Allochromatium vinosum DSM 180: one gene and its partner. The protein of the gene in region 1 interacts with the protein of each later gene in a pairwise test. Links are inferred from orthologs where the notes say so. Each region holds a gene or a part of one and is shown on either strand. Other genes may lie near its edges. The genes, in order: rsfS and ALVIN_RS13855.

What was found.
Region 2: the proteins of rsfS (region 1) and ALVIN_RS13855 interact in binary tests that used the Escherichia coli proteins (3 or more experiments, as listed by UniProt). The link is inferred for Allochromatium vinosum DSM 180 from one-to-one orthologs.

What each region holds. Positions count from the first base shown.
Region 1 is NC_013851.1:2,455,296-2,461,111, forward strand. What follows is about bases 2,219-4,928. They hold rsfS (ribosome silencing factor), read left to right. Parts: upstream 2,219-3,247; coding sequence 3,248-3,610; downstream 3,611-4,928. Other genes in these bases: ALVIN_RS17820 (hypothetical protein), read left to right, coding at 2,290-2,457; nadD (nicotinate-nucleotide adenylyltransferase), read left to right, coding at 2,531-3,205; ALVIN_RS10705 (dihydrofolate reductase), read left to right, coding at 3,623-4,141; ALVIN_RS10710 (symmetrical bis(5'-nucleosyl)-tetraphosphatase), read right to left, coding at 4,147-4,928. Outside these bases: ALVIN_RS10685 (glutamate-5-semialdehyde dehydrogenase), read left to right, coding at 1-607; ALVIN_RS10690 (NAD(P)/FAD-dependent oxidoreductase), read left to right, coding at 754-2,211; more of ALVIN_RS10710, read right to left, coding at 4,929-4,983; Co2+/Mg2+ efflux protein ApaG, read right to left, coding at 5,033-5,404; ALVIN_RS17825 (hypothetical protein), read left to right, coding at 5,559-5,729; ALVIN_RS10720 (Gfo/Idh/MocA family protein), read left to right, coding at 5,794-5,816. UniProt on the Escherichia coli protein: Functions as a ribosomal silencing factor. Interacts with ribosomal protein uL14 (rplN), blocking formation of intersubunit bridge B8.
Region 2 is NC_013851.1:3,134,551-3,140,656, forward strand. What follows is about bases 2,050-5,049. They hold ALVIN_RS13855 (ATP-binding protein), read left to right. Parts: upstream 2,050-3,009; coding sequence 3,010-4,089; downstream 4,090-5,049. Other genes in these bases: ALVIN_RS13850 (DUF5691 domain-containing protein), read left to right, coding at 2,050-3,013; ALVIN_RS13860 (DUF5682 family protein), read left to right, coding at 4,119-5,049. In the rest of the region: ALVIN_RS13845 (SWIM zinc finger family protein), read left to right, coding at 96-1,445; more of ALVIN_RS13850, read left to right, coding at 1,445-2,049; more of ALVIN_RS13860, read left to right, coding at 5,050-6,106.

The DNA of each region.
Region 1 (5,816 bases):
GGCACGGGTGCCGGTCATCAAGCACCTCGACGGCATCTGTCATGTCTACATCGATGAGCACGCCGATCTCGACAAAGCGTTCGCCATTGCGATGAACGCCAAGACCCAGCGCTACGGCACCTGCAATACGATGGAGACGCTGCTGGTCGACGCGCCCGTGGCGGAGGCCATCCTGCCCCGGCTCGCGGCGGCCTATCGCGAAAAGGGCGTGGAGCTGCGCGGCTGTCCGCGTACGCGCGAACTCATCGTCGACGCCGTCCCGGCGACCGACGAGGATTGGGACACCGAGTATCTGGCGCCCGTCCTGTCGATCCGTGTGGTCGATGGGCTGGACGCGGCCATGGACCACATCACCCGCCACGGCTCGGCCCACACCGACGCCATCGTCACCGAGGATTATTCGCGCGCGCGTCGCTTCTTGCGCGAGGTCGATTCGAGTTCGGTCATGGTCAATGCCTCGACGCGCTTTGCCGACGGCTTCGAATACGGCCTGGGCGCTGAGATCGGCATCAGTACCGACAAGTTCCATGCACGCGGGCCGGTCGGTCTGGAAGGGCTGACCTCGGTGAAGTTCGTGGTGCTGGGTGACGGCGAGGTGCGCGGCTGAGCCGTTTCGAAGCTCGACAAGGCCCGATCGGGCGGTTAAGAATGCGACTTTCAGCGACGCTCGCCGGGAACTCGATGTGGTCGAGCCTACTCGAACGCCGGTCAATGACCTGAACCGACAATAACAGCCTTAGGAGGAACCTTGCCATGGCACGCATCCTGATACTCGGAGCCGGTATCTCCGGCCATACGACCGCCCGTTATCTGGGCAAGTGGGTGGGCAAGCAGCATCAGATCACCGTGGTCTCGCCCAATTCCAAATGGAACTGGATTCCATCCAACATCTGGGTGGGCGTAGGTGAAATGACCGAGCGCCAAGTCACCTTCGAGCTGGCACCCGTCTACAAGAAGATCAACGTCGGTTTCCGGCAGGCACGCGCCGTCTCGATCCATCCCGATGGCGGCGCCGGACACGAGAGCCCCTTCGTCACCATCGAGTACACGGACCCGACTCGGGCCGGTCAGAGCGACGAGATCGAATACGACTATCTGGTCAATGCCACCGGCCCCAAGCTCAACTTCGACGCCACGCCGGGTCTGGGGCCGGAGACGGGCTACACCATGTCGGTCTGCACCCCGTCCCATGCGCTGGAGGCCAACGAGCAGCTCCAGAAGTGCGTCCAGGAGATGAAGGCCGGCGCGCGCAAGACCTTCGTCATCGGCACCGGGCATGGCATGTGCACCTGCCAGGGCGCGGCCTTCGAGTACATCTACAACGTCGATCACGTCCTGCGTGGGGCCGGCGTGCGCCATCTGGCGCGCGTGGTCTGGATCAGCAACGAGTACGAACTCGGCGACTTCGGCATGGGAGGCGTGCACATCACCCGAGGCGGCTATCTGACCAACGGCAAGGTCTTCGCCGAGTCGCTGATGGTCGAGCGCGGCCTGGAGTGGATCACCCGCGCGGCTGTCACCAAGGTCGAGCCGGGCAAGATCCATTACGAGCAGCTCGACGGCAGTGTCCACGAGCTGGAGTTCGATTTCTCCATGCTCATCCCGCCCTTCTCGGGCGTGGGACTCAAAGCCTATGACAAATCCGGGAGCGACATCACCGAGCAACTCTTCGCGCCCAACGGCTTCATGAAGGTCGACGCCGACTACAATCCCAAGCCCTTCGAGGAATGGAGCAAGGCCGACTGGCCGAAGACCTATCAGACCCCGAAGTACAAGAACATCTTCGCCATCGGCATCGCCTTCGCCCCGCCGCATCCGATCAGCAAGGTGATGAAGAGTCCGAGCGGTCTGCAGATCAGCCCGACACCGCCGCGCACCGGCATGCCCTCGGCGACCATTGGGAAGGCTGTGGCCGAGAACATCCGCGATCTGCTCAATGGCGCGACCACGTTGTCGCACACCGCCTCGATGGGCGAGATGGGCGCGGCTTGCGTGGCCTCGACCGGCATGGATCTCTTCAAGGGCACGGCGGCGACCATGACCGTATTCCCGGTGGTGCCGGACTACGAGACCTATCCCGAGTACGGACGCGACATGGATCTGACCTTCGGTGAGATCGGCCTGGCCGGACACTGGATGAAATACCTTCTGCATCATGTCTTCATCTACCAGGCCAAGCTGCGCCCGGGCTGGTCGGTGCTGCCCGACTGAGTCTCTCTCCCAGTGCGCCGGGGCCTGAAGTCGGTACGATCCCGGACTCCGGCGCGTGCATCCCGAATCGAGCGAGGAATGACGACGATGCCCGCCAAGAACAAAGAACCCTATCAGCAGGCCTATTACCCGCCGGTCCCGACCGGTTTCACGCGCTATATGCGCCAATCCATTCCATGGCAGTTCATTCGTTTCTGGATCATCAACTTCAAGATCTTCAAGCTATTGGTGAAGTCGCACAACTGATGGCGGATCGACGGAGCACCGAGCGCCCCGGTTCGACTGGGGCGTCGATGCCGTCAGCGATCCGGGTGCGCGCATGATCGGTCTGCTCGGCGGCACCTTCGACCCCATCCATTTCGGCCATCTGCGCGCGGCCCTGGACTGTCTCCAGGGACTCGCGCTCGATCAGGTTCGCTTCATCCCGCTGCGGATCGCCGTCCATCGTCCGCAGCCGCTGGCGAGCACGGCGCAGCGGCTGGCGATGCTGGAGGCCGCACTCGCCGACGCGCCGGAGTTTGTGCTCGATCGACGCGAGCTGCATCGGGACGGTCCTTCCTATACACTGCACACCCTGCGCTCGCTCCGTGACGAGTTCGGTCCCGAACGCCCGCTCTGTCTGCTGATCGGCGCCGATGCCTATGCGGGTTTTCTCCAGTGGTATCGCCCGTTGGAGATCCTGGAGCTGGCGCATCTGGTGGTCATGCGTCGGCCCGGGCACGATCCGGTCGCCAGTCCCGCCCTGCGACAACTCTATCTGGAACGGGTCTGCGAGGAGCCGCGCTGTCTGGCGGCCCGAGCGGGCGGCCGCATCCTGTTCCAGACCCTGACCCAGCTCGACATCTCATCGACACGCATCCGCGAACTCATCGCCCAGGGACGCCGTCCGCGTTATCTGCTCCCTGACGCCGTGCTCGACTACATCGAGCGTGAACGACTCTATGTGCCGACCGATCCGGCACGCTCGCCCCAACCGCCTCATCCGAACGTCTAGGCCGTAACCAAGACATCCCACTTCCCGAATACAGAGGGTTCCATGCAGCTCGATCAACTCAAACAACTGGTTCTCGACACACTCGACGATATGAAGGCCCGCGACATCCAGGTGCTGGACGTGCGCGGCAAGACCGCCGTGACCGATTTCATGATCATCGCCTCCGGCACCTCGGACCGCCATGTCAAGGCCATCGCCGAGACCGTGGCCTTTCGCGCCAAGGACGCCGGCGAGACCCCGCTCGGCACTGAGGGTCTGACCGAGGGCGAATGGGCGCTGGTCGATCTCAATGGGGTCGTGCTCCATGTCATGCTCCCGAAGGTGCGTGACTTCTACGGCCTCGAACGCCTGTGGTCGGCGCCGGCACCTGTCGCCGCGCCGCGTCTGGCGGTCGTTTCGGCCTGAGAGCGAGGCGTCATGCCATCGTCTGACTCAGCATCGCTCGAACGACGCCCGGTCATTGCGCTGGTGGCGGCGATGGACGAAGCGCGCGTGATCGGCCGCGACAACGCGCTACCCTGGCGCCTGCCGGCGGATCTGGCACACTTCAAGGCGCTGACGCTCGACAAGCCCATCCTCATGGGGCGCAAGACCTGGGAATCGCTGCCGGGTCTGTTGCCGCGCCGCCGGCATCTGGTGATCTCGCGTGATCCTGACTATCGCGCTGAGGGGTGTGAGGTCTTCGGTTCGCTGGAGACGGCGATCGCCGCCGTCGACGAGCCCGAGCTGATGATTGTCGGTGGCGCCTCGATCTATGCGCAGTCGCTGCCTCTGGCCGACCGACTCCATTTGACGATCGTACAGACGCGGGTCACGGGCGATGCCTGGTTTCCGGCCTGGAATCCGGTCGAGTGGAACGCAGTCGCGCGCGTCGAACGTCCGGCCGACGAGCGCAACGCCTTCGCCATGACCTTCGTGGATCTGGAGCGCCGCTGAGTCTGTCAGTCCCGTCCAGGTTGCAGATATCCGGCGCAATCGATCTGGATCGGCTCCAGCGGCTCGCAGTCGAGCCTGAGCGCCGTGAGTGCGCCGCCCCAGAGACAGCCGCTGTCGATCGCCCAGACGTTCTCGCCGCTCCAGTAGCCCAGCGCCGACCAGTGGCCGAAGACGATGCGATCGGCGCGCGTGCGTCGACCCGGAACCTGAAACCAGGGCCATAGCCCCGGCGACTGACTGCCGATCTCGCCCTTTTCCTTGAGCGCCAGAGTGCCATCGCGTGCGCAGAAGCGCAGCCGGGTCAGGGCATTGGTAATGAAGCGCAGCCGCTCGAGGCCGCTGAGATCGGGCGACCAGCGTGCCGGCTCGTTGCCATACATGGCATGCAGGAACTCGGGATAGTCATCGGAGCGCAACACGGCCTCCAGCTCGCGCGCGCGGGCCAGCGCCTCGGCCAGATCCCATTGCGGCGGCAGCCCGGCATGGACGAGCGTCAATCCGAGATCCGGATCGTGATGCAGCAGAGGCCGACGACGCAGCCAGTCGAGCAGCTCGTCGCGATCCGGCGCGCGCAGGATCGCACCCAGGGTGCTCTTCTTGGAATGCTTGGCGTTGCCGGCGGCCACGGCCAGCAGATGCAGGTCGTGATTGCCCAACACCACGATGGCCGAGTCGCCGAGCGCGCGCACCCGGCGCAGCACAGCCAGCGACTCGGGACCGCGATTGACCAGATCGCCGGCGAACCAGAGCCGGTCGGCGGCCGGATCGAAGTCGAGACGGTCGAGCAAACGCTCGAGTTCGGCGTGACACCCCTGGATGTCACCGATGGCATAGGCGGTCATCTGGAACGGAAATGGGTCGTCATCTGAAGTTCAGGCGTGGCCGTGCTGTTCAATGCAGCCGCGTCGAGGTCAGTGAAAAGGCCGGAATGCGCGCTCCGAAATGTGTGCCATCGTCGCCGACCATTCCATAGTGGCCGTGCATACTGCCGAGCGGTGTCGGGAGCACGGCACCACTGGTGTACCTGAAGGCTTCTCCCGGCTGCAGATGCGGCTGCTCGCCGACCACGCCCTGACCGCGCACCTCCTGAATCTGGCCATTGGCGTCGGTGATGATCCAGTGGCGGTCGAGCAAGCGCGCCGGCCTGGTGCCACGGTTCTCGATTGTGACGGTGTATGCAAAAACGTAACGCTCCTCTTCCGGCGAGGATTGATCCGGTTGATACTGACTCTGGGCCGAGATCGCGATGAGATAGTCGCTCAATTTCGTCTCCTGGATGACGTGCGCTGGATTGGCGCATGATATACCTGTCCGCCGTGTTGCGGAGTCTGCCCCGACCGCAGACGGCTATCTTGTCGCATTTTGAGATAGTTGTAGAATATTGTTGAAAATTTACTTGAATCCAGGGGTAGTTTGGATGATCTACAGGAAGCGGCTTCATCGAAGGCCGGACCCGCTCATTGTGCTGATGTTTTTCGTCGTTGTGGGCCTGTGCGCCACCATCAGCTATCAGTTGATCGCCTGTGTACCAGTCGATCCCGGTGAGGTCGCGGCGCAGTCACCCGAAGCCGGTTCCATCGGCGGTTGACCCACAACAGGGAGCGCCTTCCTTCGGTCTTGCGGACGCTCCCTCTGTACTCAGGATGGGTTCTATGTCACTCGATACCCTCGACCA
Region 2 (6,106 bases), 680 kb from region 1 along the record:
CGTACCGAACTCGGTTAAGCTTGGTGCGATGAGCTGATTCTCCCGACCCTCGCCCGCCAAGGCCGGCGACGCACAACCTGGGGTGATTGCCGCGCATGTCACTGATTCCGAGCGCCGACGAACTCCTGCGGCTGGCCCCGGACGCCGCGTCCGTCAAGGCGGCCAAGGGACTGGTCATCCCGGCCAAATGGCCCCGGCTCGGCTATGACGAGACGGCGGTCTGGGGCGAGTGCCAGGGCAGCGGCTCCAAACCCTATCAGACGCAGATCGATCTCTCCGGTCCGGCCTTCCGCTGTAGCTGCCCGAGCCGCAAATTCCCCTGCAAGCATGGTCTGGCGCTCGGTCTGCTGTATCTGCAACATCCCGATCGCTTCACGCACACCGATCCGCCCGACTGGGTCGGCGAGTGGCTGGCCTCGCGCGCCCAGCGCAGTGAACGCCAGACGAAACGCCAGGAGTCGGCCGCGAGTGCCGGCTCAGCGCCGTCCGATCCCCGGGCCGCCGCGCGCCGCGAGGCCGAGCGTCAACGACGTCTGACGGAGGGTCTCGGCGAGCTGGAAGCCTGGCTGGCCGATCGGCTGCGTCAGGGGCTGGCCCAGCTCCAGGGTCAATCAGAGATCTGGACCGCCATGGCCGCGCGTCTGGTCGACGCCCAGCTTCCGGGACTGGCGGAGCGGCTGAGACGCGCGGGCGCGCTGGTCGGTCGCGGCGAGCACTGGCCGAGTCGACTGCTGGCCGAACTCGGCCGGCTTCAACTGCTGATCGACGGCGCCCGACGCCTGGACAGCCTGCCGGCCGGCGAGCAGGCCGATCTGCGCGCGGCCCTGGGTCTGGCCCTGGACAAGGCCGTCGTGCTGGAGACAGGCGAGCGCCTCAGTGACGACTGGCAGGTGCTGGGCGTTCACATCGCCGAGGACGAGCGGCTGGTGATGCGCCGCGTCTGGCTCCAGGGCCGAACCAGCGACCGCCCGGCACTGGTGCTGGACTACAGCCACGGTCAAGCGAGCTTCGAGCCAATGCTGACGGTCGGTGACACGCTGGCCGCGACCCTCGCCTTCTACCCCAGTGCCGCGCCCATGCGCGCGCTGTTCGTCGATTCGCTGCGCCGTCTCCCGGAGGCTGCGTCCCGGCTGCCCGTCCCGCTCGCAGACGCGCTGGAGCGGCTGGCCGACCAGATCGCCGCCAATCCCTGGCCAGCCGTTCGCGCATTGGGCCTCTCAGGCGTCCCGCAGCCCGACACGGTCGACGACTGGCGGCTGTACGTCGGCGAGTCCACGACGCTGCGTCTGCAACTCGACACGGACGCGGCCTGGTCGCTCGTCGCGGCCGCCGGCGGTTCTCCGGTCACCCTGTTCGGCGAATGGGATGGCGAGTCGCTGCGCCCGCTCAGTGCCTGGACTCCGGAGCTGATCTGGACCGCCGACACCGCCCGGAGCGACCGCTGATGTCACCGCTCGACCAACTGGCCACCCAACTCCTCATCGGCACCGACCGGCGCGCGCCCGAATGGCCGAGCGCGGACGGCGAACTCGGTCGTCTGTCCACCCGGATCCAGGCCGACGCGGCCGCCTCGACCGAAACGAGCGCGCTGCGTCTGGCCGGCGTGCTCGCCGTCTGCTCGACCGCCGGTTTCCGGCCGCCGCCGACGGATCGACCACAACCCCCGCCCTGCCCCGAGGACGCGCGCCCCGTGGCGGCGGAACCCGAACTGGTGACGACGCTAGGCACCATCCTGGACGAGGGACCGGACCCGCTGCGCGTCCTGGCCCTGCGTCAGCTCGACGCCGCCGGCTACCTCCTGCCGCCGCGACTCCTGCCGCGCGCTCTGACGCTCGCGGTCCAACAGACCGATCTGCGTCCCTGGCTGCCGCCTGTGGTCGGCGAGCGCGGACGCTGGCTGGCGCACCTCCATCCGGAGTGGTCGCCCGCCCTCACGCTGGACGAGACGCCGCCCGCCCCCGACTGGTGGGACAGCGGCACGCTGGACCAGCGGTGTCGGTTCCTGGCGGCCCAGCGTCGCCGCGACCCAGCCGAAGCGCGCGAGCGACTGGCCCAAACCCTGGGTGAAACCGACGCGCGCGGACGCACCCGACTGCTCGCTGAGCTGGAGACCGGCCTGAGCCTGGAGGACCAGGACGTTCTGGAGACCTGTCTACAGGACCGGAGCAAGGAGGTGCGCCGACAGGCCGGCACCCTGCTCGCCCGCCTGCCCGACAGTCGCTATGTCGCCCGTCTGACCGAGCGCGTCGGCGCCTGTCTCGGCCAGACGCGCAAGCGCCTGCGACAGGTGCTGACGATCGAGCCGCCCGCCGCCTTCGAGCCGGACTGGACGCTGGATGCCATCGAGGAGACGCCTCCCAAGGGCGAGCGACTCGGCCAGCGCGCTTGGTGGCTCTACCAACTGGCGCGCGCTCTGCCGCTCGGCTGGTGGACCGGCCAGACCGGACTGGACCCGGCCGGCTGCGTGCGCTGGGCCAAGAGCACCGATTGGGAACTCGCCCTGCTGCGGGCCTGGAGCGAGGCGCTCGCCCGCACCCCGGCGCTCGACTGGACCGAGGCGATCCTGAACCGGCTGCCGGTCGAGGGACTGGCGCTCGATCCGCTGGACCTCGTCGACCGGCTCCCGGCCGCCGAGCGCGAAACCTACTGGCTGGCCCTGATCGAGCGTCCGCCCCGTGGCCTGTCCCTGGGTCTGCTGCTGACCCGCTTCACCCAGGGACTGATGCGCGAGGGTCTGCCCGGCCTGTCCGTGCCCGGCGCGCGGCGTCTGCTCGATCGGCTCTATCGTCAGGGCGGTGCCGGCCGTCTGGTCCAGGACTACAGCCTGCGCCGCGCCCTTCCCGGCTTCATCGCCTGTCTGCCGGACGCACTGCTCGACGAAGCCGCCGACGGCTGGCCGCGCGAGAGCCTGGACTCGCCCGCCGCGACCGAGACCCAGGCCCAAATTCTGGCCATCGTTCGGCAACGCCAGATCCTCAACCACCATCTTCTTCAGACAGGGCGATCCGCATGAATCAGATCCTGCGCCAGCACGCCGAACAGTCCTTCGCCGAGGAACTCGACGCACTCAAGCAGAGCGACAACCGCCAGCGTCCGCCCAACTGGGCCATGTCGCCCTGGGCGGTGGCGACCTATCTGCTCGGCGGACGGCTCGACAACGGCTTCGAGGTCAGTCCCAAGTACATCGGCAGCCGGCGGCTGATCGAGACCGCAATCGCCACCCTGACCACCGATCGCGCCCTGCTGCTGTTCGGGGTGCCGGGGACGGCCAAGTCCTGGGTCTCGGAGCATCTGGCCGCCGCTGTCTGCGGCGACTCGACCCTGCTCATCCAGGGCACCGCCGGCACCAGCGAGGAACAACTGCGCTACGGCTGGAACTATGCCGAACTGCTGTCGAAAGGCCCCTCGACCCAGGCCCTGGTACAAAGCCCGCTGATGCGCGCCATGGAACAGGGCAAGATCGCCCGTGTCGAGGAACTGACGCGCATCCCGGCCGATGTCCAGGACACGCTGATCACCCTGCTCTCGGAGAAGTCGCTGCCCGTGCCCGAGCTGGGCACCGAGATCCAGGCCGTGCGCGGCTTCAACGCCATCGCCACCGCCAACAACCGCGACAAGGGCATCAACGAACTCTCCAGCGCCCTCAAGCGCCGCTTCAACACCGTGGTGCTGCCGCTGCCGTCCAGCGCGGACGAAGAGGTGGCCATCGTCAGCAAGCGCGTGGCCGAGCTCGGACGCGCGCTCGATCTGCCCGCCGAGCCGCCCGCCTTGAAGGAGGTGCAGCGTGTGGTGCGCATCTTCCGCGAGTTGCGCAACGGTCAGACCGAGGACGGCAAGACCAAGCTCAAGGCCCCGAGCGCCACGCTCAGCACCGCCGAGGCCATCTCGGTCATCAACAACGGCGTGGCGCTCGCCGCGCACTTCGGCGACGGGGTGATGCGCGCCGGCGACATCGCTTCGAGCCTGATCGGCGCCATCGTCAAGGATCCGGTGCAGGATGCGCTGGTCTGGCGCGAGTACCAGGAGACCGTGATCAAGGAACGCGGCGACTGGAAGGATCTCTATCGCGCCTGCCGCGACCACGACTGAGCGCGCCGCGCCCACAGCGGGGGAGCCACATGGCCGATTCGCCCTTCCATCTCTTCGGCATCCGCCACCATGGTCCAGGCTGCGCGCGCAGTCTGCTCCAGGCGCTGGAGGCCCTGAACCCCGATTGCATCCTGGTGGAGGGTCCGCCGGAGGGACAGGCGCTGCTGGAATGGCTGCGCGATCCGGAACTGGCGCCGCCGGTCGCCCTGCTCGTCTACGATCCCAAGGACGCGCGCGAGGCCGTCTTCTATCCCTTCGCCGAGTTCTCGCCGGAATGGCAGGCGCTGCGCTTCGGACTCGAACGCGGTCTGCCGACCCGCTTCTTCGATCTGCCGGTCGCCCACCGGCTCGCGCTCGACGCGCCAGGCGAACCCCTGGCCGAAGACATCGAAGAAACCGAAACCGCTGCCGAAGATCCCGATGAAGTATCTGAGGCCGCCGCAGACCCCGACAGCGAACAGCGGCGTGAAGACCCGCTCGACTGGCTCGGCCGTGCCGCCGGCTACAGCGATGGCGAGTCCTGGTGGAATCATCTGGTCGAGGAACGCGGCGACGGTCTGCACCTGTTCGCGGCTATCCGCGAGGCCATGACCCTGGTGCGCGAGGAGTCGGGCGACGATCACTGGACGGCACACAGGCGCGAGCACGAGGCCCGACGCGAGGCGCACATGCGCAAGCTGATGCGTCAGGCGCGCAAGGAGGGTTTCGAGCGCATCGCCGTGGTCTGCGGGGCCTGGCACGTCCCGGCCCTGGCCGAACTGCCGAGCGCGACCGCCGACAACGCGCTCCTCAAGTCGCTGCCCAAGCGTGCGGTCGAGGCAACCTGGGTGCCCTGGTCCTATCCGCATCTGAGCACCGCCAGCGGCTATGGCGCCGGCATCGCCTCGCCCGGCTGGTACGAGCACCTCTGGCACAGCGCCCCGGAGCGACGGGCCATCGGCTGGGTCGCCCGGGCCGCGCAGTTGCTGCGCGCCGAGGATCTCGACTGCTCATCGGCCCATCTGATCGAGGCCGTGCGGCTGGCCGACGCGCTGGCGGCGCTGCGCGAACGCCCCCAGCCCGGTCTCGACGAACTCGACGAGGCCCTGCGCACGGTCGTCTGCCAGGGCGAGGAAGCGCCGCTGCGGCTCATCCATCGCGCGCTCGTCATCGGCGAGCGGCTGGGACGCATCCCGGAGCAGACCCCGGTCGTGCCCCTGCAACGCGACATCACCGAGCGCCAGCGCGCGGTGCGCCTGAAACCCGAGGCGAGCCGCAAGACGCTCGATCTCGACCTGCGCAAACCCACGGATCTGGCGCGCAGTCACCTGCTCCATCGTCTGTCGCTGCTCGGGATCGACTGGGGCGAAGTGCAGCGCACCGGGCGCTCGGTCAAGGGCACCTTCCACGAGGTCTGGACGCTGCAATGGGAGCCGCGGCACGCGCTCACCATCATCGAGGCCAGCCGCTGGGGCAACAGCGTCGAGGAGGCCGCCACCCGCCGCGTCATCGATGCCGCCGAACACGCCGACACACTGCCGGCCCTGTGCGAGCTGGTCGATCGCCTGCTGCTCGCCGATCTGCAAGCGGCCATCGTGCCGGTGACGCGCCGCCTGGAGGATCAGGCCGCCGTCGCCGGCGACGTGCCCCAGATGCTGGGCGCCATTCCGCCGCTGACCTCGATCCTGCGCTACGGCAACGTGCGCCAGACCGACAGCGGTCTGGTGGCTCATGTCCTCGCCGGACTGGTGCCGCGCGCCGCGCTCGCGCTGCCCGGCGCCTGCACGGCGCTCGACGACGAGGCCGCCGACGCCATGCGCACAGCCATCCAGGGCGCCGACCGCCCGCTGCGTCTGCTTCAGGACGCGGAGTTCGAGCAGGCGTGGTCGCAGGCGCTGATGAGTCTCGCCGAGAGCGCGACCTGTCATGCCCTGATCGGCGGTCTGGCCGCGCGCCTGCTGTTCGATGCCCAGCAGGCGGATCTGGAAACGACCGCGCGCCGTCTGTCGCTGGCTCTGTCGCTCGCCAATGATCCGGC